3 regions of the Ureibacillus chungkukjangi genome follow, and region 3 is predicted to be linked to each of the others. Evidence: a T-box and tRNA genes for the amino acid it is inferred to sense, from the RefSeq annotation. Region 3 holds a T-box; the other regions hold tRNA genes.
What was found. The T-box of region 3 lies ahead of ileS (isoleucine--tRNA ligase). A T-box ahead of a tRNA ligase gene usually reads a tRNA of that ligase, here a tRNA-Ile.
Positions count from the first base shown of each region.

Region 1: it encodes a tRNA-Ile, which carries the amino acid that the T-box ahead of ileS (isoleucine--tRNA ligase) is inferred to sense. The anticodon was not compared.
Region 2: it encodes a tRNA-Ile, which carries the amino acid that the T-box ahead of ileS (isoleucine--tRNA ligase) is inferred to sense. The anticodon was not compared.

Region 1 covers NZ_CP085009.1:2,828,275-2,838,782, forward strand. The annotation lists gene menB (1,4-dihydroxy-2-naphthoyl-CoA synthase) at 530-1,348, opposite strand; gene menH (2-succinyl-6-hydroxy-2,4-cyclohexadiene-1-carboxylate synthase) at 1,462-2,280, opposite strand; gene menD (2-succinyl-5-enolpyruvyl-6-hydroxy-3-cyclohexene-1-carboxylic-acid synthase) at 2,277-3,992, opposite strand; gene LG296_RS13935 (isochorismate synthase MenF) at 3,985-5,370, opposite strand; gene LG296_RS13940 (dipeptidase) at 5,635-6,564, opposite strand; gene LG296_RS13945 (TraR/DksA C4-type zinc finger protein) at 6,647-7,168, opposite strand; gene LG296_RS13950 (transcription initiation factor TFIIIB) at 7,821-8,021, opposite strand; partial or broken gene LG296_RS13955 (IS1595 family transposase) at 8,191-8,576, opposite strand; tRNA gene LG296_RS13960 (tRNA-Glu) at 8,766-8,837, opposite strand; tRNA gene LG296_RS13965 (tRNA-Ser) at 8,847-8,937, opposite strand; tRNA gene LG296_RS13970 (tRNA-Asn) at 8,941-9,015, opposite strand; tRNA gene LG296_RS13975 (tRNA-Ile) at 9,027-9,103, opposite strand; tRNA gene LG296_RS13980 (tRNA-Gly) at 9,109-9,182, opposite strand; tRNA gene LG296_RS13985 (tRNA-Phe) at 9,189-9,264, opposite strand; tRNA gene LG296_RS13990 (tRNA-Asp) at 9,287-9,362, opposite strand; tRNA gene LG296_RS13995 (tRNA-Met) at 9,366-9,440, opposite strand; tRNA gene LG296_RS14000 (tRNA-Ser) at 9,466-9,558, opposite strand; tRNA gene LG296_RS14005 (tRNA-Ile) at 9,576-9,652, opposite strand; tRNA gene LG296_RS14010 (tRNA-Met) at 9,660-9,733, opposite strand; tRNA gene LG296_RS14015 (tRNA-Ala) at 9,756-9,831, opposite strand; tRNA gene LG296_RS14020 (tRNA-Pro) at 9,859-9,935, opposite strand; tRNA gene LG296_RS14025 (tRNA-Arg) at 9,948-10,024, opposite strand; tRNA gene LG296_RS14030 (tRNA-Leu) at 10,032-10,120, opposite strand; tRNA gene LG296_RS14035 (tRNA-Gly) at 10,126-10,200, opposite strand; tRNA gene LG296_RS14040 (tRNA-Leu) at 10,241-10,325, opposite strand; tRNA gene LG296_RS14045 (tRNA-Lys) at 10,345-10,419, opposite strand; tRNA gene LG296_RS14050 (tRNA-Thr) at 10,427-10,502, opposite strand.
Region 2 covers NZ_CP085009.1:2,838,790-2,849,297, forward strand. The annotation lists tRNA gene LG296_RS14055 (tRNA-Val) at 1-69, opposite strand, end outside; rRNA gene rrf (5S ribosomal RNA) at 80-195, opposite strand; tRNA gene LG296_RS14065 (tRNA-Glu) at 304-375, opposite strand; tRNA gene LG296_RS14070 (tRNA-Ser) at 385-475, opposite strand; tRNA gene LG296_RS14075 (tRNA-Asn) at 479-553, opposite strand; tRNA gene LG296_RS14080 (tRNA-Ile) at 565-641, opposite strand; tRNA gene LG296_RS14085 (tRNA-Gly) at 647-720, opposite strand; tRNA gene LG296_RS14090 (tRNA-Phe) at 727-802, opposite strand; tRNA gene LG296_RS14095 (tRNA-Asp) at 825-900, opposite strand; tRNA gene LG296_RS14100 (tRNA-Met) at 904-978, opposite strand; tRNA gene LG296_RS14105 (tRNA-Ser) at 1,004-1,096, opposite strand; tRNA gene LG296_RS14110 (tRNA-Ile) at 1,114-1,190, opposite strand; tRNA gene LG296_RS14115 (tRNA-Met) at 1,198-1,271, opposite strand; tRNA gene LG296_RS14120 (tRNA-Ala) at 1,294-1,369, opposite strand; tRNA gene LG296_RS14125 (tRNA-Pro) at 1,397-1,473, opposite strand; tRNA gene LG296_RS14130 (tRNA-Arg) at 1,486-1,562, opposite strand; tRNA gene LG296_RS14135 (tRNA-Leu) at 1,570-1,658, opposite strand; tRNA gene LG296_RS14140 (tRNA-Gly) at 1,664-1,738, opposite strand; tRNA gene LG296_RS14145 (tRNA-Leu) at 1,779-1,863, opposite strand; tRNA gene LG296_RS14150 (tRNA-Lys) at 1,883-1,957, opposite strand; tRNA gene LG296_RS14155 (tRNA-Thr) at 1,965-2,040, opposite strand; tRNA gene LG296_RS14160 (tRNA-Val) at 2,046-2,121, opposite strand; rRNA gene LG296_RS14165 (23S ribosomal RNA) at 2,190-5,112, opposite strand; rRNA gene LG296_RS14170 (16S ribosomal RNA) at 5,552-7,105, opposite strand; gene LG296_RS14175 (DMT family transporter) at 7,427-8,329, opposite strand; gene LG296_RS14180 (MgtC/SapB family protein) at 8,428-9,153, shown strand; gene LG296_RS14185 (cation diffusion facilitator family transporter) at 9,165-10,175, shown strand; gene LG296_RS14190 (iron-containing alcohol dehydrogenase) at 10,224-10,508, opposite strand, start outside.
Region 3 covers NZ_CP085009.1:1,186,509-1,197,016, forward strand. The annotation lists gene LG296_RS05865 (PRC-barrel domain-containing protein) at 1-159, shown strand, start outside; gene LG296_RS05870 (YggS family pyridoxal phosphate-dependent enzyme) at 238-906, shown strand; gene LG296_RS05875 (cell division protein SepF) at 923-1,402, shown strand; gene LG296_RS05880 (YggT family protein) at 1,534-1,815, shown strand; gene LG296_RS05885 (RNA-binding protein) at 2,004-2,789, shown strand; gene LG296_RS05890 (DivIVA domain-containing protein) at 2,885-3,436, shown strand; T-box leader at 3,503-3,754, shown strand; gene ileS (isoleucine--tRNA ligase) at 3,951-6,710, shown strand; gene lspA (signal peptidase II) at 7,031-7,507, shown strand; gene LG296_RS05905 (RluA family pseudouridine synthase) at 7,507-8,415, shown strand; gene pyrR (bifunctional pyr operon transcriptional regulator/uracil phosphoribosyltransferase PyrR) at 9,699-10,244, shown strand; gene LG296_RS05915 (uracil-xanthine permease family protein) at 10,267-10,508, shown strand, end outside.

The sequences.
Region 1 (10,508 bases), 1.6 Mb from region 3:
CGTGAGGTTTCTCTGTTTTCTGTGCTCATTCATTCTAGATGGAAAGCCAAGGGCTAATCTCTCTTAATTGTTCAGTCCTTCCGACTGGTTCTAGACCCAATCGTACTATGACCTCTGCTGACTTCTGATGATTCAGCTACTTGTCACCAAGTAGGTTATGAAGGGTACTTCATGTTTCCATCAGACCTCCCCGGGTAAGCACATGCACTTTCACACCATCTATCCGCCTCATTTACTAGGTATGACCTTCGACAGAAAGGACTTTGTTTTGTCTTGCAAACTCATCCAGTCGTAACTAGCCTTGTATGAGATTCGTGTTCCTCGGACCGGTGTTTTGCCTCCAGCTTCCTTCAGATTCCGCGTCGCCACGGACACCCTTGCTCTTGGCTAACCTCTACTTCTGTCTTCGGGGTTCGGGACTTACACCCTATAGTTCATGCGCATGCCGGGCGCACAAGAAAAAAGCAAGAGAAGTCTTTTCTTCTCTTGCTTTAATTTACCCATATTAGTATAAATAATTCTTCTTAAATCAAGGGAATCTTGGGAATTGACCGAAATCAGGCTTACGTTTTTCTTTAAATGCATCGCGACCTTCTTTTGCTTCGTCTGAAGTATAGTAAAGAAGTGTTGCATCACCTGCAAGCTGTTGAATACCTGCTAAGCCATCAGAGTCAGCATTGAATGCTGCTTTTAAGAAGCGTAAAGCCATTGGTGATAATTCAAGGATTTCCTCACACCATTTAACTGTTTCGTCTTCTAATTGCTCTAAAGGAACAACTGTATTAACTAATCCCATATCAAGTGCTTCTTGTGCATTATATTGACGACATAAGAACCAGATTTCACGTGCTTTTTTATGACCTACGATACGAGCTAAATAGCCTGCACCATAACCGCCATCAAATGAACCTACACGTGGACCTGTTTGTCCAAAGCGAGCGTTTTCTGCAGCGATTGTTAGGTCACATACGATATGTAAAACGTGACCTCCACCGATAGCATACCCTGCTACCATTGCAACAACTGGCTTTGGAATTTTACGGATTAAAGTTTGCAGGTCAAGCACATTTAAACGTGGGATATTGTCGTCTCCAACATAACCACCATGTCCACGAACTTTTTGATCTCCACCTGAGCAGAATGCAAGCTCGCCTTCACCAGTTAAGATGATAACGCCTACTCGCTCATCATCACGTGCACGAGAAAATGCATCGATTAATTCTGCTGTTGTTTTTGGACGGAATGCATTACGAACTTCCGGACGATTAATCGTAATTTTAGCAATACCGTTATACAATTCATACTTAATATCTTCGTAAGTATGTAAACTTGTCCATTCACGAGTCATTTTTTTACCCCCTATATTATTTCTTTTCTAATGCTTCCAAGATTAGCGTTTGCTAATCCTTTTAATTGAAGGAATGTACCTTTTTGTACGGAATTAATAATGACGTACTTAGGTTAGCTTTCTTTAATCTTTATAGCATCCTTTACTATTGTAGCAAATTGTTCAGGATTTTCCACATGAATCGCATGACCAGCCTGTTTAACTGTCACATTCTGTGCATTTTGTAAAAGCGCTTGCATTTCTTCAGCAATTTTACAAAACTTTTCATCCAATTCACCGGTAATTAATGTAACAGGCATCTTTAGTTCCTCTAGCCTTGACCAAAGAGAGCTTTGAGCGCCTGTTCCCATCCCTCTTAAGCTATTTGCTAAACCTATCTCGGATTGGGATAGTCGTTCTTCTCTAATCGCTTGTTGAGCGTTTAAGGAGAGCTTTTTTTGTGTAGCAAATAAAGGGATGTTCTCCCATTTGTCTACAAATGCTTCTAACCCGTTCGCTTCAATTATAGCAGCAAGACCTTCATCTGATGAGCGTCTTATAGCTCGTTCCTGAGCACTCTTTAAACCAGGAGAGGCACTTTCCAACAGGAGATGCGATATCTCCCTAGGGAAAGCTGTAGCATAAGCTAACGCAACCCTTCCTCCCATTGAATAGCCAAGTAATATGAAATGATGAAGCTTAAGCTGTTGAAAAATTTCATTTAGCTGAAGTAGTTGCTCATCCATTGTATAGGCTGCGATATCCTTTGGTGAATCTGTTTGCCCATGCCCAACTAGGTCAATTGCCACCACACGATAATCAGATAAGGATTGTGCTACAGTGTTCCAGGTTGAAACGCTCCCTGTAAACCCATGAAGCATAACGATAGTCTGCTCTAAATGCTCGTTCCAGATTCGAATATTTACTGTAACACCGCGTACCTTGAGTTTCATTGCTCTAGCTCTCCATGAATACGTTGCCAAAGATTCCTATGGCTAATGACATTTTCCTGGCGATTAGTAAAAATCTCAATTAAGCGTAATGGGTTATTTTGCGGCTCTAATAATTTATCTATTTCATGAAAATCTTTAATCTGTATATATTCCATTTCATACATCTTGGCAACATCCGCGAATTGGAGTGCTGTTGGCGTACCAAATAAGTCCTCATAGTATTCCTTAACTGTAGATTGAGCTAAATAGGAGAAGATTCCGCCACCGTCGTTATTAAACACGATGATGTTGATTTTACATGGCTGATATCGTGTGGCAATTAAGGCATTTACATCATGCAATAAGGCCAAGTCTCCTATTAATAAATACATATCTCTATTTTTCCTAGCTTGGCTAAAGCCGATTGCAGTGGACATAACACCATCAATCCCGTTTGCTCCACGATTTGCAAAAACTTGGATATCCTTATCTGTAGGAACTAAGAAAGTATCAATATCACGAATCGGCATACTGCTACTTACAAAAAGATCACTACCGCTTGGTAAGTTTTCGATTAAATAGCGAACAGCTGCCCCTTCATCGTGTTCAAGTGTGGGATATGAAAGAATATGCTTAACTGCAATTTCCTCACTTTTACGCCATTGCAATAAATATTCTCCGCTAAATTCTGAAGTATCTATATTTAACTCACTAATCCACTCACCAATTGTCCCGTGGATAAAATGTGTTGATACAGCGGCTGAATCACGAAACATTGGGTCTTCATCAATAACAATATAATTTGTTGGAAGAGTTTCAATTAAGAAATTCGTTAAAAATTTCGAAACAGGCTGAGCCCCAAAACGAATGACTGTATCTGCAACCACCTGTTGTTTAAATGATGTGTTTTTCAATAATGCATCATATGTAGAAATGAGATACTGTTCACAATCCTCTGGAATATTTGCTCTTAAATTTGATAGACTCTCAACTAGGACTGGCCATTTCACTTTACGAATAAATGACCACATTAGCTTTAAATCAGTACCAAGAGCAAGTTCACCTACAATTATAAACCCTCTTTTTGTTTGGTTAATAATAGCTGTTAAATCGTCCTTTGCTGCTTGCGAAGGCATGATTTGACCGACATAACTATTTCTAAATGTTGGTGCTTCCAGCTCCTCCTGAAAATCTATTAATAATGGCTCTCGAAACGGCACATTAAAATGAACTGGTCCCAATGGTGCAGAAGTGGCAATACTAACCCCTCTAGCTATATGGCGTTCCACATAGGGCAAAGTTACATTTGCTTCATCTGGAATCGGGAACTCTGCACTCCATTTCACTCGCTCGCCATATAAGGAAATTTGATTTATCGCTTGTGGAGCCCCTACCTCACGCAGCTCATGTGGGCGATCCGCAGTAATGATTATCAATGGTACTCGCGCATATTTTGCTTCTACAATTGCAGGGTAATAATTAGCTGCAGCAGTTCCTGAAGTACATAAAAGAACTACTGGCTTCGCTTTAGCCTTTGCAATACCAAGAGCAAAATAAGCTGCTGAGCGTTCATCTACCTGTCTATAGATCGATAAGCTTTTAGTTGAAGCAAACGCATAGGCAAGAGGCGTTGAACGAGAACCTGGACTAATAACCACATCCTCAACTCCATTTTGCATTAATGCTACAACCATCTTATATACATAGCTTGTTAATATTTCACGGTCATTCATGCAATTGTCCTCCTAAAGCACGTAACATTGGTCGGAACTTTACTAATGTCTCTTCATATTCTGAAATTGGCTCCGAATCTGCAACGATACCGCCTCCAGCATATAAATAAGCTTTGTTATCCTTTAATGCTGCTGAACGAATAGCTACTGCAAACTCACCATTTCCCTCTGCATCAATCCACCCAAGAGGTGCTGCATATAATCCACGGTTCATGTATTCATTTTGACGTATTACAGCCATCGCTTCCTGCCGTGGTACGCCACCTAAAGCCGGTGTTGGATGTAGAAGTTTTACAAGCTGCAGGATAGTTGCATCTGGTGAAAGCTTCCCTTCAACTGGCGTATACAAGTGTTGAATATCGCGAATCTTTAATAGCTTCGGACGCTTTGGCACCTTGTATTGAATGCAATTTTTTTCAAAAGTATTAGCAATCATTTCAACAACATATTGATGCTCACCTAAATTTTTCGCGTCATTTAATAAGCTCTCGCCAAGTAGCTGATCTTCTTCTGCCGTTTTCCCACGTTTAATGGACCCAGCAACACATGAAGAATAGGCTTGTCCATTCTCCACCTTTACTAATCGTTCAGGAGACGCTCCAAAGAATAGAAGATCCTCATGCTCTAAGCCAAATAAATAGCTTTCTGGTTGCTCATTTACTACATGGGACAATACTTGTGGTGAGCTTATTGTATCCTGAAACTCCATTTCTAAAGAACGAGCAATTACAACCTTCTTTGCCTCATTTGCTTTAATAAGGTTTGTAACAGTTGAAATTGTTTGTAGATATTCGTCTTTAAATGGCTCACGATAATTTGTCATAAGCGGTTTACTATAGGTTTTCAGCTCTTTAACTTGTGCAGCGTGAATTAACTGGTCTCGTTCTTTTCGCAGCTGCTCAAATTCTTTAAGACTATTGTGTTGATCTGTTATTAAATGAATGCTGATGTAAGCCTTATCATTACGTATTACTAATTGATATGTAGCTACTGAAAAAAAGCTTTGTGGAAAACGGTCCCACTCTCCATTTTTGTCATTCTTCGGATCAAAGGTAAACCCGCCAAATAAGATTGGCTGTGGTTCAGTTTCTTCTTTTACTATATTTTTAGTTAGCTCTTTCCATTGCTTTTCAATTTGATCAAAGCGCTCATCGCCACTATTATTTTCAATTTTATAAGCATGTCCAAGGCCAACTAATGTGAATGTTTTCTCACGATTTTGCCAAAAAAAGCGTTGTCCTTTATATTGTGATTCACCAGCAGCATAGAAAGCTAATGCCGATAATCTACTTACTTCTATTGTTTCAATATAGAAGGATAATTTTGAATTAATTGTTTCCACTTCTACTTCAGTGGTATGTAACCACTTCTGATGCATCGAATTTCCCTCCATCAAAGGCAGTATTGCCTAGAAAACTTGAGCCATTTTATTTATGAAAAATTTGATTTATTCCTACTAAAAATAGCAGGAAATAAACCTTTCTAATAGCTCATGTGTATTGTTGTCGAATTTACGTTATCTATTCTATCATATCACTTTTTTTACATATACAATATTGATATTGTTTCCTCATTCAATTTTATCTGTTAAGACTGAGTAATCTTGCCAATTAAAAAAAGCGCAGAGAATTTAACTCTAGCGCTAATTAATTTTTAAGGCATATTTCTGGAAACCTCTATTTGCCATAATTGATACCTCTTCATAGGTAAACCTTTTTAGTAAGGCTTTTATAAAGTTTTCATACTCTCCAGCGTTTGCTAACTTTTCAATAGAAAGACCCATCCCATCAAAATCAGATCCAAAGCCAATATGCTGGACTCCCACTAAGGAAGCGATATGCTCTACATGCTTCACTAAATATTCGATAGTTGTACTTTCTTTTCCACTTTCAATAAATGGAGGATAAAATACAACATGCATTCTTCCGCCATGTTTTACTAATTCTTTAATTTGGATATCCGTTAGATTTCTCGGATGATTGCAAATGGCTCTTGCATTACTATGACTAGCGACAAGCTTTTTAGCTAAAGGTAATAATTCAAAGAAACCTTGCTCATTTAAATGAGATACATCAATTATAATATTACGATCATTTAGTAATTGAACAACTTTTCTACCAAAAGGCTTTAATCCCTTTGAAGGATCCTCAGAAGCACCGTAGGCAACTCCATTCTCATGATTCCAGGTTAAACCAACTAATTTCACACCTGCATTTAAAATATGCTCAAGCTTCAATAAGTCTTCACCAATACAATCACAGCCTTCTAAGCTTAAAATTGCTCCAATTTGTCCATCTTCAAGCTGATTTAATTGTTCCCATTCAGTGATGTGTACCATTTCTGGCTCTGCTAAAACTTTTGTATGAAAAGCTTCAATTTGTCGAGCTGCTGCTAAGAACTTCTCGTTGTCAGGAAGATTCGAATGAACAAAGATTGCAAATACCTGTACCTTTACATTTCCTGCTTTTAATTTTTCAAGGCTTGCACTTAGTCTAGCATCATTTTGGAAATTCACATTTTCAAGTCGAGTTAATTTCTCCAATACATCACAATGCAAATCAATAATATTCATGTATCCCCCACCAATTCAATATAACTATATTGTATAGGAAATGGTGGCATAAATTCCATATATCTAGATGAAAACTTTTTCTTTATTGGAATTGATCACGGATGGTTGTTTCTTGGTTATTTTGATGGATAACCTCTTGTGGTACATCCTGTGGACTATCCGATGAAGGAAACTCCCCTGAACCGTCTTCAAAGTCAACAGTTTTTAATGATTTTTGTGAAAGTTCATTCATAATTTCCTCTTCAACTGGTCGTGTTTCCATATCGACCTTCTCTTGACTATGTTCAACACAAGTTAATGTTGTTGGAATAGCCTCAAGTCGATCAAAAGGAATTTCTTGATGGCAAACTTTACATTCACCGTAAGTCCCCTCTTCCATTGCATTTAGGGCTGCTTCAATTTTGTCGATACTTTCTTGTTTAAAATCATCCATCGCATATTCTGTTAGCTGTATAGTTAAATCTGATGCAATGTCACCAGGATGATTATCATAATTTGATAACTCCGTGCTTTCGATATCATCATGCGTTTCAAGACCTTCTTTTAAATCTCTCAATTCCTCTAATAATGTATTTTTTAATTGCTGCATATCGGATTGTTTCATATTGTTGTCCTCCTTTTTCCTATAATTAAGCTTTCCTTTATTTAACTTTTTAAACATAGTAAAATTTGTACAACGTGTAAAAACAGTATTGAATAGGGAAGGTTAAATGGTTAGTTAAATCATGCATAAATTGTGTACTATCTATTTCGACATTGGTGTTAAATAGGTTTTACGAAAAGTGAATGATTATCCGAGATATCGAGATACTTAGAACAAATCAGATTTATAAATAAGGCTCTGTATATTTAATTGTTGTTAATAATTTGGGAAGCCTGGATTTATCTGGGCTTCCCACTTTTGGTATAGTAAGAGAAATATGGATATACAACAATAAGACATATACACGATTAAATTCGTTATAGTGAATACACCCCAAACACAAATATAGTTGTATTAATCATTTGAACCATCTGTATAAAATAACGCTTAAAAACTGTTCACAATAAAAGGCACGAAACGTTTTTAAATTAACGTTCGTGCCTTTTTTAACTGTCCCTCAAAATTTTATTTGCAACTTTATTTTGAATGATTATGTATATCTTATAAACCTTTAATGAACTAAAATATCTTCAATTTAAATACTCTCCTTCAACTTTGCACCTAAGTGTTGAAGTTCAATTCCAATTAAAGCACTTTATTGCTTGAACTAAATTTAACGCGTCCCTTTAAATTTAGTTGGATTTTTCACATAGCTTTCAATTATATATCCACATTCCGTACAAATAATATGTTCAACGGCTACTCCTATAATTGTACTATAACTATGCACCGCTCCATATCCACTTTGCTTACCCTTACCTAATTCTTTTCCACCGCATTTCGGACATTCAGTTACTTTTGCAGGTTGATTCATTCGAAAACCTCCACTTTTAATTAACATAATTTCAATTAATTTACATTATAAATCATAACTTATCTAATAACTAATGACAAATATCTAAAATTGATGTTTGGGAACTTTATTTCGTTTTAACACTGTAAGTCCACATAATCTGGCGAAAGCCGTCATAATCAAATAAGTATTACATATTAAATTTCGATAACCTTAAACTTCGATAGGTTTCTGTCATTTTAAAAATAAATGATGTCAACAGAAATTCTTTGATATTATGTTTTGTACTTTCATTACTATGACTATCCACAAATAAAAAACCAAGCAAGGTAATTATCGAGGTAATTAGAAGCTACCCCTTTAAAACGATGTATCCAATGTTTTAAACGTGAATGAAGTTCATTTACATTTTGGATATAATGTAAACCTTTGATAACGTGTTTTCCATCGTCTGATTTAATACGGTAGTGTTCTATCCCTTTTTCATTCATTGGCATACTTTTCATAGGCTCTCCAAGCATCTGTTACAAATACATTATTAGGTGTTATTTTCGAACCTATTATATGCGATAATTTATCAATATGTTTTAATAAATGTCTAAACGATTTACACATCATTGAACCCTCCAATAAGAATATTTGTTCTCATTATAACCATTCATATGAAAGGTATCAATTTTCAACATCATCCTTTAACAGAGCGATAAATAAAAAAAGTCCTAAAGGTTTGTTAATCAAACCTTTAGGACTTTTTTCTTTAAATTATGACCCGTACGGGATTCGAACCCGTGTTACCGCCGTGAAAGGGCGGTGTCTTAACCACTTGACCAACGGGCCTAACTGATATGGCGGAGAAGGAGGGATTTGAACCCTCGCGCCGGTTGCCCGACCTACACCCTTAGCAGGGGCGCCTCTTCAGCCACTTGAGTACTTCCCCATATGGCTCCGAAGGTAGGACTCGAACCTACGACCAACCGGTTAACAGCCGGTTGCTCTACCACTGAGCTACTTCGGAATATTCTTGTATGGTGGGCCTAAATGGACTCGAACCATCGACCTCACGCTTATCAGGCGTGCGCTCTAACCAGCTGAGCTATAGGCCCATACTTGGAGCGGGTGATGAGAATCGAACTCACGACATCAGCTTGGAAGGCTGAGGTTTTACCATTAAACTACACCCGCAAAAAATGGTGGGTCAGGACGGAATCGAACCGCCGACACTTAGAGCTTCAATCTAATGCTCTACCAACTGAGCTACTGACCCATCTAACCTAATTTGATTTAAATGGCGGTCCCGACCGGGATCGAACCGGCGATCTCCTGCGTGACAGGCAGGCATGTTAACCGCTACACCACGGGACCATTTGGTTGCGGGGACAGGATTTGAACCTGCGACCTTCGGGTTATGAGCCCGACGAGCTACCACTGCTCCACCCCGCGATAATATTATTTATATTTTAAAAAATGGCGGAGGCAGTAGGATTCGAACCCACGCGCGGTGTAACCCGCCTGTCGGTTTTCAAGACCGATCCCTTCAGCCAGACTTGGGTATGCCTCCGTATATTATATCTCCTATGGTGGACCTTGCAGGACTCGAACCTGCGACCGGACGGTTATGAGCCGTCTGCTCTAACCAACTGAGCTAAAGGTCCTTCAAGATGGCGGCAGAGGGGATCGAACCCCCGACCTCACGGGTATGAACCGTACGCTCTAGCCAGCTGAGCTACGCCGCCAGGATATATATATTTAAAAAATTGGTGGAGCCTAGCGGGATCGAACCGCTGACCTCCTGCGTGCAAGGCAGGCGCTCTCCCAGCTGAGCTAAGGCCCCATAAAAGGAATTTTCATTAGTGTTGCATGGTCGAGAAGACAGGATTCGAACCTGCGACCCCTTGGTCCCAAACCAAGTGCTCTACCAAGCTGAGCTACTTCTCGTATGTATTGTATTGGCGCGCCCGGCAGGAGTCGAACCCACAACCTTCTGATCCGTAGTCAGACGCTCTATCCAATTGAGCTACGGGCGCATAATAATGGTGCCGAGGACCGGAATCGAACCGGTACGGTAGTCACCTACCGCAGGATTTTAAGTCCTGTGCGTCTGCCAGTTCCGCCACCCCGGCACATTTGGAGCGGAAGACGAGGTTCGAACTCGCGACCCCCACCTTGGCAAGGTGGTGTTCTACCACTGAACTACTTCCGCATGTGCATAATAAATATTCTTGTAATCTTTAAAACTTAAATGGTGCGGGTGAAGGGAGTCGAACCCCCACGCCTTGCGGCGCTAGATCCTAAGTCTAGTGCGTCTGCCAATTCCGCCACACCCGCATTTAAGTATAAATAAAACTGGTGAGCCATGAAGGACTTGAACCTTCGACCCTCTGATTAAAAGTCAGATGCTCTACCACTGAGCTAATGGCTCTAAAAAATGGTGCCGGCGAAAGGAGTCGAACCCTCGACCTACTGATTACAAGTCAGTTGCTCTACCAACTGAGCTACACCGGCATTCTA
Region 2 (10,508 bases), 1.7 Mb from region 3:
GGATGACGGGCTCGAACCGCCGACCCCCTGCTTGTAAGGCAGGTGCTCTCCCAGCTGAGCTAATCCTCCTGGGTAATATGCCTAGCGACGTCCTACTCTCACAGGGGGAATCCCCCAACTACCATCGGCGCTAAAGAGCTTAACTTCCGTGTTCGGTATGGGAACGGGTGTGACCTCTTTGCCATCATCACTAGACTATGAATGACTTTACTTAATTTAATAAAGTACATTTAATTAAGACAAGATTTATAATACCATAAATGTATATTATTTCAAGCCTTTTTATAAAAAAATATTTTTATATGACCCGTACGGGATTCGAACCCGTGTTACCGCCGTGAAAGGGCGGTGTCTTAACCACTTGACCAACGGGCCTAACTGATATGGCGGAGAAGGAGGGATTTGAACCCTCGCGCCGGTTGCCCGACCTACACCCTTAGCAGGGGCGCCTCTTCAGCCACTTGAGTACTTCCCCATATGGCTCCGAAGGTAGGACTCGAACCTACGACCAACCGGTTAACAGCCGGTTGCTCTACCACTGAGCTACTTCGGAATATTCTTGTATGGTGGGCCTAAATGGACTCGAACCATCGACCTCACGCTTATCAGGCGTGCGCTCTAACCAGCTGAGCTATAGGCCCATACTTGGAGCGGGTGATGAGAATCGAACTCACGACATCAGCTTGGAAGGCTGAGGTTTTACCATTAAACTACACCCGCAAAAAATGGTGGGTCAGGACGGAATCGAACCGCCGACACTTAGAGCTTCAATCTAATGCTCTACCAACTGAGCTACTGACCCATCTAACCTAATTTGATTTAAATGGCGGTCCCGACCGGGATCGAACCGGCGATCTCCTGCGTGACAGGCAGGCATGTTAACCGCTACACCACGGGACCATTTGGTTGCGGGGACAGGATTTGAACCTGCGACCTTCGGGTTATGAGCCCGACGAGCTACCACTGCTCCACCCCGCGATAATATTATTTATATTTTAAAAAATGGCGGAGGCAGTAGGATTCGAACCCACGCGCGGTGTAACCCGCCTGTCGGTTTTCAAGACCGATCCCTTCAGCCAGACTTGGGTATGCCTCCGTATATTATATCTCCTATGGTGGACCTTGCAGGACTCGAACCTGCGACCGGACGGTTATGAGCCGTCTGCTCTAACCAACTGAGCTAAAGGTCCTTCAAGATGGCGGCAGAGGGGATCGAACCCCCGACCTCACGGGTATGAACCGTACGCTCTAGCCAGCTGAGCTACGCCGCCAGGATATATATATTTAAAAAATTGGTGGAGCCTAGCGGGATCGAACCGCTGACCTCCTGCGTGCAAGGCAGGCGCTCTCCCAGCTGAGCTAAGGCCCCATAAAAGGAATTTTCATTAGTGTTGCATGGTCGAGAAGACAGGATTCGAACCTGCGACCCCTTGGTCCCAAACCAAGTGCTCTACCAAGCTGAGCTACTTCTCGTATGTATTGTATTGGCGCGCCCGGCAGGAGTCGAACCCACAACCTTCTGATCCGTAGTCAGACGCTCTATCCAATTGAGCTACGGGCGCATAATAATGGTGCCGAGGACCGGAATCGAACCGGTACGGTAGTCACCTACCGCAGGATTTTAAGTCCTGTGCGTCTGCCAGTTCCGCCACCCCGGCACATTTGGAGCGGAAGACGAGGTTCGAACTCGCGACCCCCACCTTGGCAAGGTGGTGTTCTACCACTGAACTACTTCCGCATGTGCATAATAAATATTCTTGTAATCTTTAAAACTTAAATGGTGCGGGTGAAGGGAGTCGAACCCCCACGCCTTGCGGCGCTAGATCCTAAGTCTAGTGCGTCTGCCAATTCCGCCACACCCGCATTTAAGTATAAATAAAACTGGTGAGCCATGAAGGACTTGAACCTTCGACCCTCTGATTAAAAGTCAGATGCTCTACCACTGAGCTAATGGCTCTAAAAAATGGTGCCGGCGAAAGGAGTCGAACCCTCGACCTACTGATTACAAGTCAGTTGCTCTACCAACTGAGCTACACCGGCATTTATGGTGGAGGATGACGGGCTCGAACCGCCGACCCCCTGCTTGTAAGGCAGGTGCTCTCCCAGCTGAGCTAATCCTCCTGGGTAATAATAAATAAAGAACATTGTTCTCTCAAAACTGGATAAAGACATTGATTGCATTCAAGATTTTGGTTAAGTCCTCGATCGATTAGTATTCGTCAGCTCCATGTGTCACCACACTTCCACCTCGAACCTATCTACCTCATCGTCTTTGAGGGATCTTACTTACTTGCGTAATGGGAAATCTCATCTTGAGGGGGGCTTCATGCTTAGATGCTTTCAGCACTTATCCCGTCCACACATAGCTACCCAGCGATGCCTTTGGCAAGACAACTGGTACACCAGCGGTGTGTCCATCCCGGTCCTCTCGTACTAAGGACAGCTCCTCTCAAATTTCCTACGCCCACGACGGATAGGGACCGAACTGTCTCACGACGTTCTGAACCCAGCTCGCGTACCGCTTTAATGGGCGAACAGCCCAACCCTTGGGACCGACTACAGCCCCAGGATGCGATGAGCCGACATCGAGGTGCCAAACCTCCCCGTCGATGTGGACTCTTGGGGGAGATAAGCCTGTTATCCCCGGGGTAGCTTTTATCCGTTGAGCGATGGCCCTTCCATGCGGAACCACCGGATCACTAAGCCCGTCTTTCGACCCTGCTCGACTTGTAGGTCTCGCAGTCAAGCTCCCTTGTGCCTTTACACTCTACGAATGATTTCCAACCATTCTGAGGGAACCTTTGGGCGCCTCCGTTACCTTTTAGGAGGCGACCGCCCCAGTCAAACTGTCCACCTGACACTGTCTCCTGCCCCGCTAAGGGGCATGGGTTAGAATTTCAATACAACCAGGGTAGTATCCCACCGACGCCTCCCTCGAAGCTGGCGCTCCGAGTTCTCTGGCTCCTACCTATCCTGTACAAGTTGTACCAAAATTCAATATCAGGCTACAGTAAAGCTCCACGGGGTCTTTCCGTCCTGTCGCGGGTAACCTGCATCTTCACAGGTACTATAATTTCACCGAGTCTCTCGTTGAGACAGTGCCCAGATCGTTACGCCTTTCGTGCGGGTCGGAACTTACCCGACAAGGAATTTCGCTACCTTAGGACCGTTATAGTTACGGCCGCCGTTTACTGGGGCTTCAATTCAGAGCTTCGCTTGCGCTAACCCCTCCTCTTAACCTTCCAGCACCGGGCAGGCGTCAGCCCCTATACGTCACCTTACGGTTTTGCAGAGACCTGTGTTTTTGCTAAACAGTCGCCTGGGCCTATTCACTGCGGCTCTCATTGCTGAGAGCACCCCTTCTCCCGAAGTTACGGGGTCATTTTGCCGAGTTCCTTAACGAGAGTTCTCTCGCACACCTTAGGATTCTCTCCTCGACTACCTGTGTCGGTTTGCGGTACGGGCACCTCCCGCCTCGCTAGAGGCTTTTCTTGGCAGCGTGAAATCAGATACTTCGCTCATAAGAGCTCCCCATCACAGCTCAACGTTACAGGAAGCGGATTTGCCTACTTCCACGCCTTACTGCTTGGGCGTACTCAACCAACGGTACGCTTATCTTATCCTACTGCGTCCCCCCATTACTCAAACGGCGGGGAGGTGGTACAGGAATATCAACCTGTTGTCCATCGTCTACGCCTATCGGCCTCGACTTAGGTCCCGACTAACCCTGAGCGGACGAGCCTTCCTCAGGAAACCTTAGTCATACGGTGGATGGGATTCTCACCCATCTTTCGCTACTCATACCGGCATTCTCACTTCTAAGCGCTCCACCAGTCCTTCCGGTCTGACTTCAACGCACTTAGAACGCTCTCCTACCACGGAACATCTAAGATGTTCCATCCACAGCTTCGGTGAATCGTTTAGCCCCGATACATTTTCGGCGCAGCGTCACTCGACCAGTGAGCTATTACGCACTCTTTAAATGATGGCTGCTTCTAAGCCAACATCCTGGTTGTCTAAGCAACGCCACATCCTTTTCCACTTAACGATTACTTTGGGACCTTAGCTGGTGGTCTGGGCTGTTTCCCTTTTGACTACGGATCTTATCACTCGCAGTCTGACTCCCGTGTATAAATATCTGGCATTCGGAGTTTGTCTGAATTCGGTAAAGCGAGATGCCCCCCTAGTCCAAACAGTGCTCTACCTCCAGTATTCTCAATCACGAGGCTAGCCCTAAAGCTATTTCGGAGAGAACCAGCTATCTCCAGGTTCGATTGGAATTTCTCCGCTACCCACACCTCATCCCCGCACTTTTCAACGTGCGTGGGTTCGGGCCTCCAGTGAGTGTTACCTCACCTTCACCCTGGACATGGGTAGATCACCTGGTTTCGGGTCTACGACCACGTACTCATTCGCCCTATTCAGACTCGCTTTCGCTACGGCTCCGCCTTCTCAGCTTAACCTTGCACGTAATCGTAACTCGCCGGTTCATTCTACAAAAGGCACGCTATCACCCATTAACGGGCTCTAACTACTTGTAGGCACACGGTTTCAGGATCTATTTCACTCCCCTTCCGGGGTGCTTTTCACCTTTCCCTCACGGTACTGGTTCACTATCGGTCACTAGGTAGTATTTAGCCTTGGGAGATGGTCCTCCCGGATTCCGACGGAATTTCACGTGTTCCGCCGTACTCAGGATACACTCAAGAGAGAATGAACTTTCGACTACGGGGCTTTTACCCGCTACGGCGGACCTTTCCAGGTCGCTTCGTCTAACTCATTCCTTTGTAACTCTTATGTTGAGTGTCCTACAACCCCAAGAGGCAAGCCTCTTGGTTTGGGCTCTTCCCGTTTCGCTCGCCGCTACTCAGGGAATCGAATAATTTCTTTCTCTTCCTCCAGGTACTTAGATGTTTCAGTTCCCTGGGTCTGCCTTCAAGACGCTATGTATTCACGTCAAGATACTGTTCCATTACGAACAGTGGGTTCCCCCATTCGGAAATCTCCGGATCAAAGCTCACTTACAGCTCCCCGAAGCATATCGGTGTTAGTGCCGTCCTTCTTCGGCTCCTAGTGCCAAGGCATCCACCGTGCGCCCTTAATAACTTAACCTAGTTCGGCTTCCAATCCACATCGTTATACTGTGTCAACTGCACTCACTCACATCCTCATGTACTAAAGTACACTGCGGTGTTCGCTCGCTTGTTTCCTTGTCTAACTCGTGTCTTGAAACCCTCGATTAAAAGTTACTGCTTTTCTTAAAAAGAAAAGACTTAAGAACTACACAATCAATTACTTGAATTTTGTTGCTTTCAATGTCGTTTTATCCAGTTTTCAAAGAACAAATCAGCTGACTTCAATCACATCGTGATTAAACATCAGTGATATTACTCCGTGCAGATTTGCGACGATAGCTTTGAGTTACCTCTTTGCTTATTCTTCGCGGCAGGAGCACATTTTGAAGTTTCATTACTGAACCTTCAAAACTGAACACAAAACGTTAATGTTGGTTTGACCTCGGAAGGTCAACCATTCCGTTAATAATCCTTAGAAAGGAGGTGATCCAGCCGCACCTTCCGATACGGCTACCTTGTTACGACTTCACCCCAATCATCTGTCCCACCTTCGACGGCTGGCTCCCAAAAGGGTTACCCCACCGGCTTCGGGTGTTACAAACTCTCGTGGTGTGACGGGCGGTGTGTACAAGGCCCGGGAACGTATTCACCGCGGCATGCTGATCCGCGATTACTAGCGATTCCGGCTTCATGTAGGCGAGTTGCAGCCTACAATCCGAACTGAGAACGGTTTTATCGGATTAGCTCCCCCTCGCGGGTTGGCAACCGTTTGTACCGTCCATTGTAGCACGTGTGTAGCCCAGGTCATAAGGGGCATGATGATTTGACGTCATCCCCACCTTCCTCCGGTTTGTCACCGGCAGTCTCCTTAGAGTGCCCAACTAAATGATGGCAACTAAGAACAAGGGTTGCGCTCGTTGCGGGACTTAACCCAACATCTCACGACACGAGCTGACGACAACCATGCACCACCTGTCACCACTGTCCCCGAAGGGAAAGCTATGTCTCCATAGCGGTCAATGGGATGTCAAGACCTGGTAAGGTTCTTCGCGTTGCTTCGAATTAAACCACATGCTCCACCGCTTGTGCGGGCCCCCGTCAATTCCTTTGAGTTTCAGTCTTGCGACCGTACTCCCCAGGCGGAGTGCTTAATGCGTTAGCTGCAGCACTAAGGGGCGGAAACCCCCTAACACTTAGCACTCATCGTTTACGGCGTGGACTACCAGGGTATCTAATCCTGTTTGCTCCCCACGCTTTCGCGCCTCAGTGTCAGTTACAGACCAGAAAGTCGCCTTCGCCACTGGTGTTCCTCCAAATCTCTACGCATTTCACCGCTACACTTGGAATTCCACTTTCCTCTTCTGCACTCAAGTCCCCCAGTTTCCAATGACCCTCCACGGTTGAGCCGTGGGCTTTCACATCAGACTTAAAGGACCACCTGCGCGCGCTTTACGCCCAATAATTCCGGACAACGCTTGCCACCTACGTATTACCGCGGCTGCTGGCACGTAGTTAGCCGTGGCTTTCTAATAAGGTACCGTCAAGGTACAGCCAGTTACTACTGTACTTGTTCTTCCCTTACAACAGAGTTTTACGATCCGAAAACCTTCTTCACTCACGCGGCGTTGCTCCATCAGGCTTTCGCCCATTGTGGAAGATTCCCTACTGCTGCCTCCCGTAGGAGTCTGGGCCGTGTCTCAGTCCCAGTGTGGCCGATCACCCTCTCAGGTCGGCTACGCATCGTCGCCTTGGTGAGCCGTTACCTCACCAACTAGCTAATGCGCCGCGGGCCCATCCTATAGCGATAGCGTAAACCATCTTTCAACATTCCAACAGGAGAAGGAATGTATTATTCGGTATTAGCCCCGGTTTCCCGGAGTTATCCCCAACTATAGGGCAGGTTGCCCACGTGTTACTCACCCGTCCGCCGCTAACTTTAGAAAAGCAAGCTTTTCTAAAGTCCGCTCGACTTGCATGTATTAGGCACGCCGCCAGCGTTCGTCCTGAGCCAGGATCAAACTCTCCATAAAAGAGAAAATTTGATAAAGCTCAAATTTTGTGCTGGCATCAATTTTGATGTCCAAAATTTTTGTTTCTCTAAATTAATAGAAGAAACTATGTTCATTAACGTTTTGTTGTTCAGTTTTCAAGGTTCATAATCACAGTTGTTTTACAGCGACCTTTATATCCTAACACCACAACTAAGTTGCGTCAAGTATTAATCATCATGTTTTAACAGCGACTTTAATATCATAACTCATCCTCAACTTGAAGTCAAACACTATTTTAAAATACTATTTAAAAAGTATCTGTCGTTAAGGACAAGTAATAATATACTACATCTATTTTTACTAATCAAGTATTTTTCTAAAAAACTTTTTAATAACTCTAATATCAACTACAAAGAGTAAAATACCAACTATAACAATAATACCTCCAATAATCTGAGTAGCAACTAATTTCTCTGCAAAAACAAAATAAGCTAGAATCGCTGCTCCTATTGGTTCAAATAAAACTGCTATTGAAATAACATTAGTACTTACCCATTTCACAGCCCAATTAAATAAGGTATGTCCTAATAGATTAGGAATTATCGCTAGCAATAAAAACCATAACCACGTCATTGATGAGTATGGCCCAAATGATTCCCCTTTAATAAGCACATAAAAGAATAAACAAATCGTACTGCTCGAATAAACAACCATAGTATAGGTAATTAAGGATACACGTTTTCGAACATCTTGCCCAAATAATAAATATGCTGTAATTAAAGCACAGGCAATTAATGCGAGTAAATCACCATATAACGCACTTCCGCTCACTTTGAAGTCTCCCCAGCTTATTAAAACACTCCCCATTATCGCAATGACTCCAGAAAGAATAGTCTTCACCGAGAATTTTTCTTTAAAGAAAAAGTAGGTTCCGATGAATGCAAAGAGCGGTTGTAGGGTAACTAGTACTGTAGAGCTAGCCACCGAAGTGTATCTTAAAGATTCGAACCATAGTATAAAGTGAAATGCTAGGAAAATTCCTGCTATAGATGAAAAAATCCAATCCCTCTTTGTTAAATCTTTTAATTCTTGAGTGTGCTTATAAAAGAATAAAGGACTCATGATTAATACCGAGAATAATAATCGATAGAATGCAATAACACCTGAATCTGCCTGTGCTAGCTTAACAAAAATAGCTGATAACGAAATAGAAATAACACCAATAATAATAGGTATGAATGGATGTATTTTTGGCTTCAACATATTTTAAACCTCAAATCTTATATTAATAAAATAGGAATCCACTTCATATTCTTTCATTTATAACCATTTTAATCAACAAGAAAAAAGGGGGAGAAAAAATGGACATCACAATATTAAACGAAACTCTTTCGTATGAAATTATAGTTAAACTAGTGATTGCAGCCACTTTAAGTTTAATAATCGGTATTGAAAGGGAATTAAAAAAGAAACCAGTTGGGTTAAAGACAAGTTTAGTTATCGCAACCTTTAGCTGTTTGTTAACAATTATTTCAATTGAAGCTGCGTATACTACACCTTCAAGGGATGATATTAATATTACAATGGATCCCCTTCGTCTAGCTGCTCAAATTGTCAGTGGGATCGGTTTTTTAGGTGCTGGTGTCATTTTAAGAAAAGGTAATGATAGTATAACGGGTTTAACCACTGCAGCCATGATTTGGGGTGCTGCTGGAATAGGGATAGCTGTTGGTGCAGGTTTTTATATTGAAGCTTTTATCACTGTTGTTATTGTTGTAGTGGGGATTGAATTAATTGCTCCTTTCTTATTGAAAATCGGTCCAAAAAGAATTCGCATGAAGGAGCTTGTCCTAAAAGCACTTTTAAAGGATGAAGAAAACATTCAAAATCTGCTTACATTTATGCGAGAAAATGAAATGCATATTGATAATATTCGCATAAGAGACGTTCACGTTACAGCTGACAATGCATTATTTGAAGTTGATATAAGGTTTTCTGCATTATTTAAGAAAGATACTATATCAATTTACCGTACATTGCACACACTACCGTATGTACAAAAAATCGAGCTCGAAAGCTTAGGTTAATGGAGGTAATTATGGGAGGACTATTCAAATTATTAAAAGAAGGAAATAAACCATCACTAATTGCTGCATGTGTAAACTTATTTTTGGGTCTCCTCAAAGGGGCAGCCTTTTTCTTTACTGGAAATGTAGCCATGTTTGCTGAAATGATGCACTCACTCGGAGATTCTGCTAACCAATTCTTTGTATTTATAGGTTCAGCTCTATCAAAAAAAACACCGACTAAACGATTTCCAAACGGTTTTGGTCGAGTAGTCAACCTAGTTTGCTTAGGTGCAGTATTAATAGTAGGGATTCTATCTTATGAAACAGTAAAAGAAGGCTGGCACCATTTTCGTCATCCAGTTGAACATTCTGAAGGTATTTTAATTGCAATAGGTGTTTTACTTATCGGCTTTCTTCTAGAATCCTTTGTGCTCCATAAAGCAGCAAAAGAAGTTCTACATGAGGCAGGTAAAGAAAAAGCAGGTATTATGTCAATCCCAAAATCAGTTGCCTATTTAAAACGTGCTAAACCCGCAACAAAATTAGTTTGGATGGAGGATTTAGTTGCAACAAGCGGTAATATTCTTGCATTATTAGCTATTGTTGTAGCATACTTTACAGGTTTCTATGCTCTTGAAGGCTTAGTATCAATGATTATCGGGTTTATGATGTTCTATGTAGTTGGTCGAGTATTCCTTGATAACGCTCGAGGGGCAATCGGTGAGACAGATGAAGAAATGCATGTTCATATCGGAAATTTAGTTATGGAGGATCCACATGTAACAGATATCAGAAGATTAGAGGTAGTTAAAGAAGGCGAGTTTTTACACGTTGAGCTTGTTGCTGAAACAGACCCTAATCAATCCCTTGCCTATTTAGATGATGTGCGCGATCACTTAATAGAACTAATTATGAGTCAAAAGAATGTAACAAAGGTTACGCTTTCCTTCGATGAAGAAGACGGAAAGACTGAGTGGAAGCATTCTACAAAAGATAAAAAAATACTTAATGATGAAGTAAACAAACCAAATAATTCATAAACGCTACAAACCCTTGTGAAATTATATCACAAGGGTTTGTTTCTTATTTTATAGGGACATCTCTAAGATAGTTCTTACATCCTCAGCCTGTAATTTTTTAAATCTTCCAAACGGACCATTTACCATTGATTTTTCAACAAGGACGTCTAATTTTGAATTATCGATATCATAGTCAGCTAAGCGACTAGGTGCTCCAATGGAAGTCCAAAACTTGCTTAATCGATCAATTCCTTCTATAGCGACCTCTTCTGTTGTTTTCCCTTCTGGATTTACATTGAACACTCGCGTAGCAAGTCCTGCAAATCGCTCAGGGTTCACTGATAAGTTATGCTT
Region 3 (10,508 bases):
GAGGTGGATGAAAAGTCAGGTGACATTGTAGCTTTTTTAGTTTCGGAACCCAAAAAGTTTATGTCCTTTATGCAAAGCGACGAACAAGTGAGAAAAGTGCTGATTAGCGATGTGCTCGTAGTAGGAAAAGATGTAATTTTAGTTAGAGAACTTGTCTGATAGAAGTAGCAATGCATTGAAAAGTAGCATGTAGATTGATACAATAAAAGAAACTAATGATGTAAAGTTGGGTTTAAATTGGCAAAGATTACAGAAAACTTACAATTCATAAATGAAAAAATAAAACAGGCAAAAAATCGTTCTGAAAAAAAGCAGGATGTGACCGTAATTGCTGTAACAAAACAGGTCACTACCGAAAGAGCTTTTGAAGCGGTTGAAGCTGGGCTAATTCATCTTGGTGAAAACAGACCAGAAGGATTATTGGCTAAAAAAAGCGAAATTAATAATCAAGCAAAATGGCATTACATTGGCTCCTTGCAGTCAAGAAAAGTAAAACAAGTAATAAATGAAATTGACTATCTCCATTCTTTAGACCGTTTTAGCTTAGCTGAAGAAATTAATAAAAGAGCACAAAAAACGATTAATTGTTTTGTGCAAGCAAATGTATCAGGAGAAGAGTCAAAGCACGGACTTAACAGAGATGAAGTAATACCTTTTATCGAAAGTCTAGCACAATTTGAACATATTCGTATCGTAGGCTTAATGACAATGGCTCCAAATACAGGAGAGAAAGAAATAATTCGAAACGTATTTCGTGAATTAAAAAATCTACAACAGGAAGTTGTTAAGCTTAACTTACCGTTTGCACCTTGCGAAGAGCTTTCAATGGGTATGTCAAATGACTACGAAATTGCAGTAGAAGAGGGTGCAACCTTTGTAAGAATTGGAACAGCTCTTGTTGGATAGAAAAGAGGGATACTAGATGAGCATGAAAAACAAAATCAAAAATTTCTTTTACTTAGAGGAAGAAGAGGAAGCAGCAGCACAAGTGCAAGCTCAAAGCCCAGTGAATCTTCCAAAAGAGCAACCGGTAGCAAAGTCGCGCGCGAAAAAGGAAAGAAAAGTAGTGGAGGTTGAAGCAACTACAGCGCAGCCACCACGTAATGTTGTAAGTCTACAAGCTGCAAACGCGCTGAAAAATTCTAAAGTGGTCATTATCGAACCACGTGTGTATGCAGAAGCACAGGATATTTCCGAGCATTTAAAGAATAAACGTGCTATTATTGTCAATTTACAAAGAATTGATCGTGAATCTGGTATTCGAATTATCGATTTCTTAAGTGGAACAGTGTATGCTTTAGGTGGAGATATTCAAAGAATCGGTACCGATATATTCTTATGTACACCAGAAAATGTAGAGGTATCTGGTGAAATCTCTAATTATTTTTCTGAGGAATACTAGCTTCATTCCTTCACCAGGAATGGAGTTTCCCTCTGATATTAAAGTACATAAAAGAACAATCAACTAGCTTTGGTAAAGGTTTACTCCTAGCTATTAAGGGGAATTTAATTTAGAGAGGGTCATCAATTTATATGTTATTAGAATCAATCCTAAGAGTAATCACAATTGCATTCTCGATTTATTCGTTTATGCTAATCATTTACATCTTAATGTCCTGGGTTCCGGCAGTACAACAATCTGGATTTGGCCGTTTATTAGCAAAAGCATGTGAGCCTTATTTAGGCATCTTTAGAAAGTTCATTCCACCAATCGGTATGATCGATTTTTCGCCAATCATCGGTATCTTATTATTAAGCTTTATCGAACGAGGCATAAAAATTGTTTTTCTTAATATCTTTAGCCTGATTGCATAGGACAAGCCCCTACAAACAAGTGGGGGTTTTTTTATAATTTTGAAAAACACTATAGCTAAAGAGACTTTATTCCATATTTTTTAGAAGGAAAAATTAGATAAGAATTTTATGTGAAAAAACTCTCAATTTTACTATAAAACTTAAAAAAATAGGAATAATAATATTTATAAAAGAGGGGCTTTTTGCAGATGGAGCATTTAATCCAGCATTTTAGAAAAGATGAACAAACGTTTATAGAAAAAGTCATTGGCTGGCAACGGGAAGTAGAGGACCGTTTCGCTCCAAAGCTAACAGATTTCCTTGACCCACGAGAACGTTTTATTGTTTCGTCCATAATTGGTCAGGATAATGATCTGCAAGTAAAAACTTTTGGAGGGTTTCAGGAAGCCGAGCGTCAAAGGCTATTTATTTGCCCGAGTTACTTTGAACCATCCTCAGAGGACTTCCAAATCTCCTTTTTCTCTATTAACTACCCATCCAAATTTGTGCAGTTAAAACATCCGGATGTCTTAGGGGCTCTACTATCCCTTGGTATTGAACGCAGTAAATTTGGAGATATAAGAATAGAAGGAGACACTATCCAATTTGCAGCAGTAGGGGAAGTACAGGACTATATTTTAGCGAACCTAACTTCAATCGGGAAATCGAAAGTAAAGCTAGAATATGTAAAAACTACCGATCAATTAATCACCGTAAAGGAAGAATGGTTTGACAATACCTATACCGTATCTTCTATGAGGTTAGATGTGATAGTTGCAACAGTAGTGAATATATCTAGACAAAAGTCTCAAAGTCTTATTAAGGCTGGAAAAGTAAAAGTGAATTGGACCGTTAGAGAGGATACTTCCTTTGAGGTTCAAGAAGGCGATGTAATTTCAGCTAGAGGTCATGGTAGAATCAAGGTTATGATGACTGAAGGTAGAACAAAAAAGGATAAAATACGACTGCAAGTAGGACGATTAGAGCAAAAATAGTAGTTTCTGGTGAAAAATTACGAAAATTTGATGTCAAGTGACGACACGAGTTGTATAATAGGATTAGTTATTTCAAATGAGAAGGAGTGTTGACCATGCCATTATCACCTCTTGATATACATAATAAAGAATTTACTAGAGGCTTCCGCGGCTATGCAGAGGACGAAGTGAACGAATTTCTAGATCAAATTATTAAAGATTATGAAATTATCCTTCGTGAGAAAAAAGAGTTAGAAGAGAAGATTAAAACAATGACTGTACAAATGGGTCATTATAATACACTAGAAGAAACATTACAAAAATCTATCGTTGTAGCTCAAGAAGCAGCAGAAGAGGTTCGTCGTAATTCTCAGCAGGAATCTAAGCTAATTATTAAAGAAGCTGAAAAGAATGCTGATCGTATTGTCAATGAAGCATTGGGCAAAGCTCGTAAAATTGCAATTGAAATTGATGAGTTGAAAAAACAATCGAAAGTATTCCGTAATCGCTTCAAAATGCTAGTAGAAGCTCAATTAGATTTGTTAAGCACAGATGACTGGGATCATTTAATGGAATATAATGTGGGTCTTACTGAAATCCAAAATCATGCCAGAAAAGAAACAGATGAAATCGAGCTTACTAGCGAAGAGTTAAACAAGCTTCTATAATATCCGATTTACTTGACGAAAATTATTCGGTTTCATATACTGATAAACGAGATTAAAAATAACTTAAAATATGCGTTGACGGAGACAGTATTTTTTGAAAGTGACCACAAGCGATTCGAGGATGGTGAAAGCTCGAACAATACCTTCAAAAAAAGAAAATCACTCCAGAGCAAAATCCCTGAAAAAGAGCGCGCAAAATGGTGCTGTAAGTAAGTGATTTCGTTAACACTAGCGTTAAAGTGTCTAAGAGGTAATCTAATCTTAGTGTTAGATTACAAATTAGGGTGGTACCACGAGTTATAGCTTCTCGTCCCTTTTACCAGGGATGAGAGGCTTTTTTTATTTTAAAAAAGTTCTGAGTCATTTATATTGGATTCGGAAAAGGCTTCTAATACACAATATGTAGCCTACTATGAAAGCTGCGAAATAGATCCAAGAATCCACTTTATTTATTGATTGAAACAGCGCTAGTTATTTTTAAATTTGAGAAGTTGAAACTTTAGGAGGACTTAAAATGGTAGAGTACAAAGATACGTTATTAATGCCAAAGACAGATTTCCCAATGCGCGGAAATTTACCGGCAAATGAACCAAAAATGCAAGGGAAATGGAATGAAATGGACATCAACGCAAAAGTATTAGAACGTACAAAAGACCGTCCGCATTTCGTACTACACGATGGTCCTCCATATGCCAACGGAGATATCCATATCGGGCATGCATTGAACAAGGTTATTAAAGATATGATCAACCGTCATCGTTCAATGACTGGCTACCATGTACCTTATGTACCAGGTTGGGATACACACGGTTTACCAATCGAGCAAGCTCTTACAAACAAAGGTGTTAAACGTAAAGAAATGACAGTGGCCGAGTTCCGTGAGCTATGTGAAAAATATGCCTATGAGCAAGTTGAAAACCAAAAATCACAATTCAGACGTTTAGGTGTTCGTGGCGATTGGGAAAATCCTTACATCACATTAAAGCCCGAATTTGAATCACGTCAAATCGAAGTATTCGGTAAAATGGCTGAAAAAGGCTATATCTATAAAGGTTTAAAACCAGTTTATTGGTCTCCTTCTTCAGAATCAGCTCTTGCAGAAGCAGAAATCGAATATCAAGATATTAAATCTCCTTCAATTTATGTAAGCTTCGGTATTAAGGATGCAAAGGGTGTTGTTCCTGAGGATGCAAAATTCATCATTTGGACAACGACACCATGGACTATTCCTGCAAACTTAGGGATTTCCTTAAACCCTGAAATTACTTACGTAGTAGTGGCTGTAAATGGTAACAAATTTATCATTGCAAAGGATTTATTAGAAACAGTTTCACAAACACTAGAGTGGGAAAATGCAGAGGTTGTTCAAGAAGTAAAAGGGCAAGAGCTTGAATACGTAGTTGCAAAACACCCATTATATGACCGAGATTCATTAATTATGGTTGGGGATCATGTTACTACTGATGCTGGTACAGGATGTGTTCACACGGCTCCGGGTCATGGTGAAGATGACTTCCAAGTTGGTAAACGCTATGGATTAGAGGTACTAAGCCCAATCAATGATCAAGGCTGCTATACAAATGAAGCACCTGGTTTTGAAGGTTTGTTCTATAACGATGCAAATAAAGTGGTTACTGAAAAGTTAAAAGAGGCTGGTGCTTTAGAAAAGCTATCCTTCTTCTCTCACTCATACCCACATGACTGGCGTACAAAAAAACCGGTTATTTACCGTGCTACACCACAATGGTTCTGTTCAGTAGAAGCATTCCGTGACGAGCTATTAAATGCGGTTGAAAGTACGACTTTCACGCCAGCTTGGGGAGAAACACGACTTTATAATATGCTTCGTGACCGTGGAGATTGGTGTATTTCTCGTCAACGTGCATGGGGAGTTCCAATTCCAGTATTCTATACTGAAAACGGTGAAGAAATTATTACACCTGAAACAATTGCTCATGTATCGAAGCTGTTCCGTGAGCACGGTTCAAACATTTGGTTCCAATGGGAAGCAAAAGACTTACTTCCAGAAGGCTTTACACACCCAGGTAGTCCTAACGGGAAGTTCTCTAAAGAAAATGACATCATGGACGTATGGTTCGACTCAGGTTCATCACACCAAGGTGTACTTGTTGAGCGCGGCATGAAATATCCAGCTGATCTTTACTTAGAAGGCTCTGACCAACACCGAGGATGGTTCAACTCTTCATTAATTACATCTGTTGCCATTAATGGGTATGCACCATACAAAGGCCTATTAACGCATGGCTTCGTATTAGATGGCGATGGTCGTAAAATGAGTAAATCCTTAGGAAATGTTATCATTCCTGAAAAAGTAATGAATCAATATGGTGCAGATATCCTTCGTTTATGGGTAGCGTCAGTGGATTATACTGCGGATGTACGTATTTCAATGGATATGTTAAAACAAATTTCTGAAGTATATCGTAAAATCCGTAACACACTTCGTTTCTTACACGGGAATGTTTCTGACTTCAATCCTAAAGAAGACCGCGTAGCTTACGATGATTTACGTGAAATGGATCAATACATGTACATGCGTTTGCAGGATGTTTTAAAAGCTGTACGTGCTGCTTATGATCGTTATGAATTTGCATCTGTTTACCACACTATTAACAACTTTGTTGCAGTTGAATTATCAGCATTCTATTTAGATGTGGCAAAAGATGTTGTATATATCGAAGGTAAAGAGAACCATGATCGTCGTGCAATGCAAACAGTAATGTATGATACGCTTCAAACACTATTAAAAGTGTTAACACCAATCCTGCCACATACAACGGATGAATTATGGTCTTACTTAAACGAAGAAGAAGCTTCTGTTCAATTAACAGACTTCCCTGAAGTTGACGAGCATAGTAATTTCTCTGAGCTACGTGCGAAATGGGAAAAGGTAATTACTGTACGTGACGAAGTACTAAAAGCACTAGAAGAAGCTCGTAATGCAAAAACAATCGGTAAATCATTAGAGGCTAAATTAACTATCTTCGCAAATGAAGAGGTTACTGCACTTTTAAATGATACAGCGGTTAACTTTGCTCAAAGCTGTATCATTTCTCAGCTTGAAGTAGTAGCAGGGAAAGAAAATGCACCTGAAAATGCTCTAGTTTTAGAGAAAACTTCAATCGTAGTTGAAAAAGCAGGCGGAGAAAAATGTGAGCGATGCTGGTCTTACTCCGAAACTGTAGGTCAAAACGAAGCACATCCTACTTTATGTAGCCGTTGTGCGGATGTAGTAGAAAAACATTACGTTTAAGATTAATTTTTTGTAGTTGGCGGATATATTCGTAAAAGTGGCGGACATTCGACACTAATTGGCGCAAAAAATGCCAAAACTAACAGGATATCCAGAACTTTACCTCCATCACAAAAAAAATTAAGTCTTATTACGACGCGCAGATAAATAACCGCTCTCGTTTTCGGGGGCGGTTGTTTTATAGTGACACAAAAAAATGATGTTTAGTACCTACTGACACCGTTTAAGTGTTAGGATAACAGTATATATTAAATTTAATCTTTGCCATGGTTAATTTGAAATTGAAAAAAGGTAAAGATAATGGCAAATGGGGGAATACTGTGTATAAATACTATGGTATCGCTGCAATCGTTATAATATTAGATCAGTGGACGAAATGGTTAGTAGTTAAAAATATGGAGCTTGGAGACCGTATCGTAATTTGGGATCCATGGTTTGGGCTTCTTTCTCATCGTAATCGTGGTGCTGCTTGGGGAATGCTACAAGGGCAAATGTGGATATTCACCATTGTAACCTTAATCGTTATTGCAGGTATTATTTATTACTTCCATAAAGAAGCAAAAGGAAAGCCAGCTTTTGGAATCAGTTTAATGGTTTTACTTGGTGGGGCTTTAGGTAATTTTATCGATCGAATTTTCAGAGGAGAAGTAGTCGATTTTGCAGATGTACTAATCCCAATTATTAATTATGACTTCCCAATTTTTAATATTGCTGATGCAGCTTTAACAATATCAGTTATCATGCTTATTTTAGTAATGCTTAGAGAAGAACGGAATGAAAAGAAAAAGGTGAAATGATGACACTAGTCACAATTACAATCGAACAAGAAAATGCAGGAGAGCGTATTGACAAAGCGCTGTCAACAATTGAAGCAGAATGGTCAAGATCACAAATTTCCACATGGATTACAAATGGAATTGTGAAAGTAAATGGTGAAGATATTAAACCAAAATACAAGGTAAAAGAAGGCGATGTCATTGAAGTGGACGTGCCAGATCCTGAAGCACTAGAAGTTATTCCAGAGAATTTAGATTTAGAAATTATTTATGAAGACAAGGATGTACTTGTTGTAAATAAACCTAAAGGCATGGTTGTCCATCCGGCACCAGGCCACTTAACAGGCACATTAGTAAATGGCTTAATGCACCATTGCAAAGATTTATCAGGCATTAACGGCATTTTACGACCTGGTATTGTACACCGAATCGACAAAGATACATCAGGTTTATTAATGGTTGCTAAAAATGATCAAGCCCACCAATCACTTGTGGAACAACTTGTAAATAAAACAGTAACTCGTAAATATACCGCTCTAGTGCATGGACATATTGCTCATGACAAAGGGACAGTAGATGCCCCAATCGGACGTGATCCCAAAGACCGCCAAAGACAGGCAGTTGTTGATAATGGTAAGCATGCTGTCACTCACTTCAGTGTAATGGAGCGACTTGTTGATTTCACACTTGTGGAATGCCGTCTAGAAACAGGACGCACACACCAAATTCGTGTACACATGAATTATATTGGCTATCCATTAGCAGGAGACCCAAAATACGGTCCAAAGAAAACAATCGACTTTGGTGGACAAGTACTGCACGCAGGTGTTTTAGGATTTGTACATCCAACATCAAAAGAATACCTAGAATTTGAAGTGCCACTTCCAGCAGACTATGTGGCATTATTAGAAGCATTACGAAAAGCATAACTAACAAGCCGCAAGAGACAACGCTAAGTTGACTCTGCGGCTTTTTTTGTTGGGGGGAGACCAGGCTGGCGTGTTTTTGGGAGGTGGGGTGAGTGCAATTATATCTGGGATGAAACGTGTTACGAAGGAGAATTAGAATAAGAATGCGGTTCGTAATGGTGAGGAAGCGTGTTAGGAGGGAGAGTTGGGCTTGGGATGAGTTTCATATTTGAAATGAAACGCGTTTGGATGAAGGGTCGGAGTTGGAACGAGTTTCATATCGGGGATGAAACGTTTTTGGAGAGGGACTTGGGGTTAGAATGCGTTTCATATGGAAGATGAAACGTGTTGGAAGGGAGAGTTAGGGTTGTAATGCGTTACGAAGAAGAATTAGAATAGGAATGCGGTTTCTAATGGTGATGAAGCGTGTTAGGAGGAGGAATTGGGGTTGGAATGCAATTCATATCTGTGGTGAAACGTGTTAGAAGGTAGCAAAGCGTTAGTCATTACAACAATCTAGCAAGAACCTAACTCTGAAAGGTAGCAATACAACAGCTATTAAGACAATCCAGCAAGAACCTAACTCCGAATGGTAGCAAAGCAGCCGGTATTAAGACAATCCAGCATGAAGCTCATCGTGAAAGGTAGCAAAACCCCCAGCATTAAGACAATCCAGCAAGAACCTCACTTCGAAAGGTAGCAAAACGTTGGTGATTACAACGATTTAGTAAGAATCTTACTCCGAAAGGTAGCAAAGCAACCGGTATTACGACCATCCAAGAAGAACTCCACTCCGAAAGGTAGCAAAACCCCCAGCATTGCAACAATCCAGCAAGAACCTCACTCCGAAAGGTAGCAAAGTCCCCACCCCCACAACACTCTTAATCTAATTCCTATTCATATTTTCAAATAATTTTCAAAATAAGGTTGACGAATAACAATTACAATACTATACTAACAACAGTGAAGCCTACAGAGATGGGAACACGAAAAGTAAAATCAAATAGATACACCTTTAATGGCAGTCCAGAGAGGCTGAGAAGGTACTTGTAGAAATGTTATGGAATGATTATGCGCTTTTTTCGAATGAGGAATAGTTTAGACTGTTAACTCAAAATAGTAGAGAAAAGATTGCAGCACTATATGAATATAGTGCAAAAATTATCCAAGCATGTTATTTCAACACGTATATCCAACCTCTTAAAGCCAAAAGCTTTAAGAGGTTTTTATTTTGTGAAAAACTACAACCCTCTTTTGACTGTATCAAGCTATTTGTAAATCCAAGTTAGGAAGGAGGAAAAATGATGGGACAAATTACAGAATTATTAGATGGCCCTTCAATGAATCGCGCTTTAACAAGAATTGCTCATGAAATCATCGAGAAGAACAAAGGAATCGACGAATGTATTCTAGTAGGCATTAAAACACGTGGTGCTTTTCTAGCTAGAAGACTGGCAGACAAAATCGAGAAGATCGAAGGAAAACCAATTCGTACAGGGGAATTAGATATCACGCTTTACCGAGATGATCTTACTACTAAAACCGAAAACGGTGAAGCACTTGTAAAACAGGTTGATATTGATTATGTAGTGGCGAATCAAAAAATTATTCTTGTAGATGACGTTTTGTACACTGGTCGTACAGTGAGAGCTGCATTAGATGCGGTAATGGACTTAGGTCGACCTTCTCATATCCAGCTGGCTGTCCTTGTAGACAGGGGGCATCGTGAATTGCCAATCCGTGCTGATTATGTAGGAAAAAACATTCCAACATCAGGTGTTGAGAGAATCGTTGTTCGTTTAACAGAAGTGGATAAAGAAGATAACGTAACACTTCATAAAGAAGACTAACTGGCAAAAGAGGGAAAAGAATATGTCAAAAGCGGTGTTAGACATCAATGACAAACCTACAGCAGGACAACTTGTTACATTAAGTTTTCAGCATATGTTTGCAATGTTTGGTTCAACAATATTAGTGCCTCAATTGGTAGGATTAAGTCCTGCAATTGCATTACTAACTAGTGGGATCGCAACAATTATATTTTTACTAATTACACAATTTAAAGTACCTGCATATTTAGGTTCATCCTTTGCCTTCATAGCGCCGATTCTTGC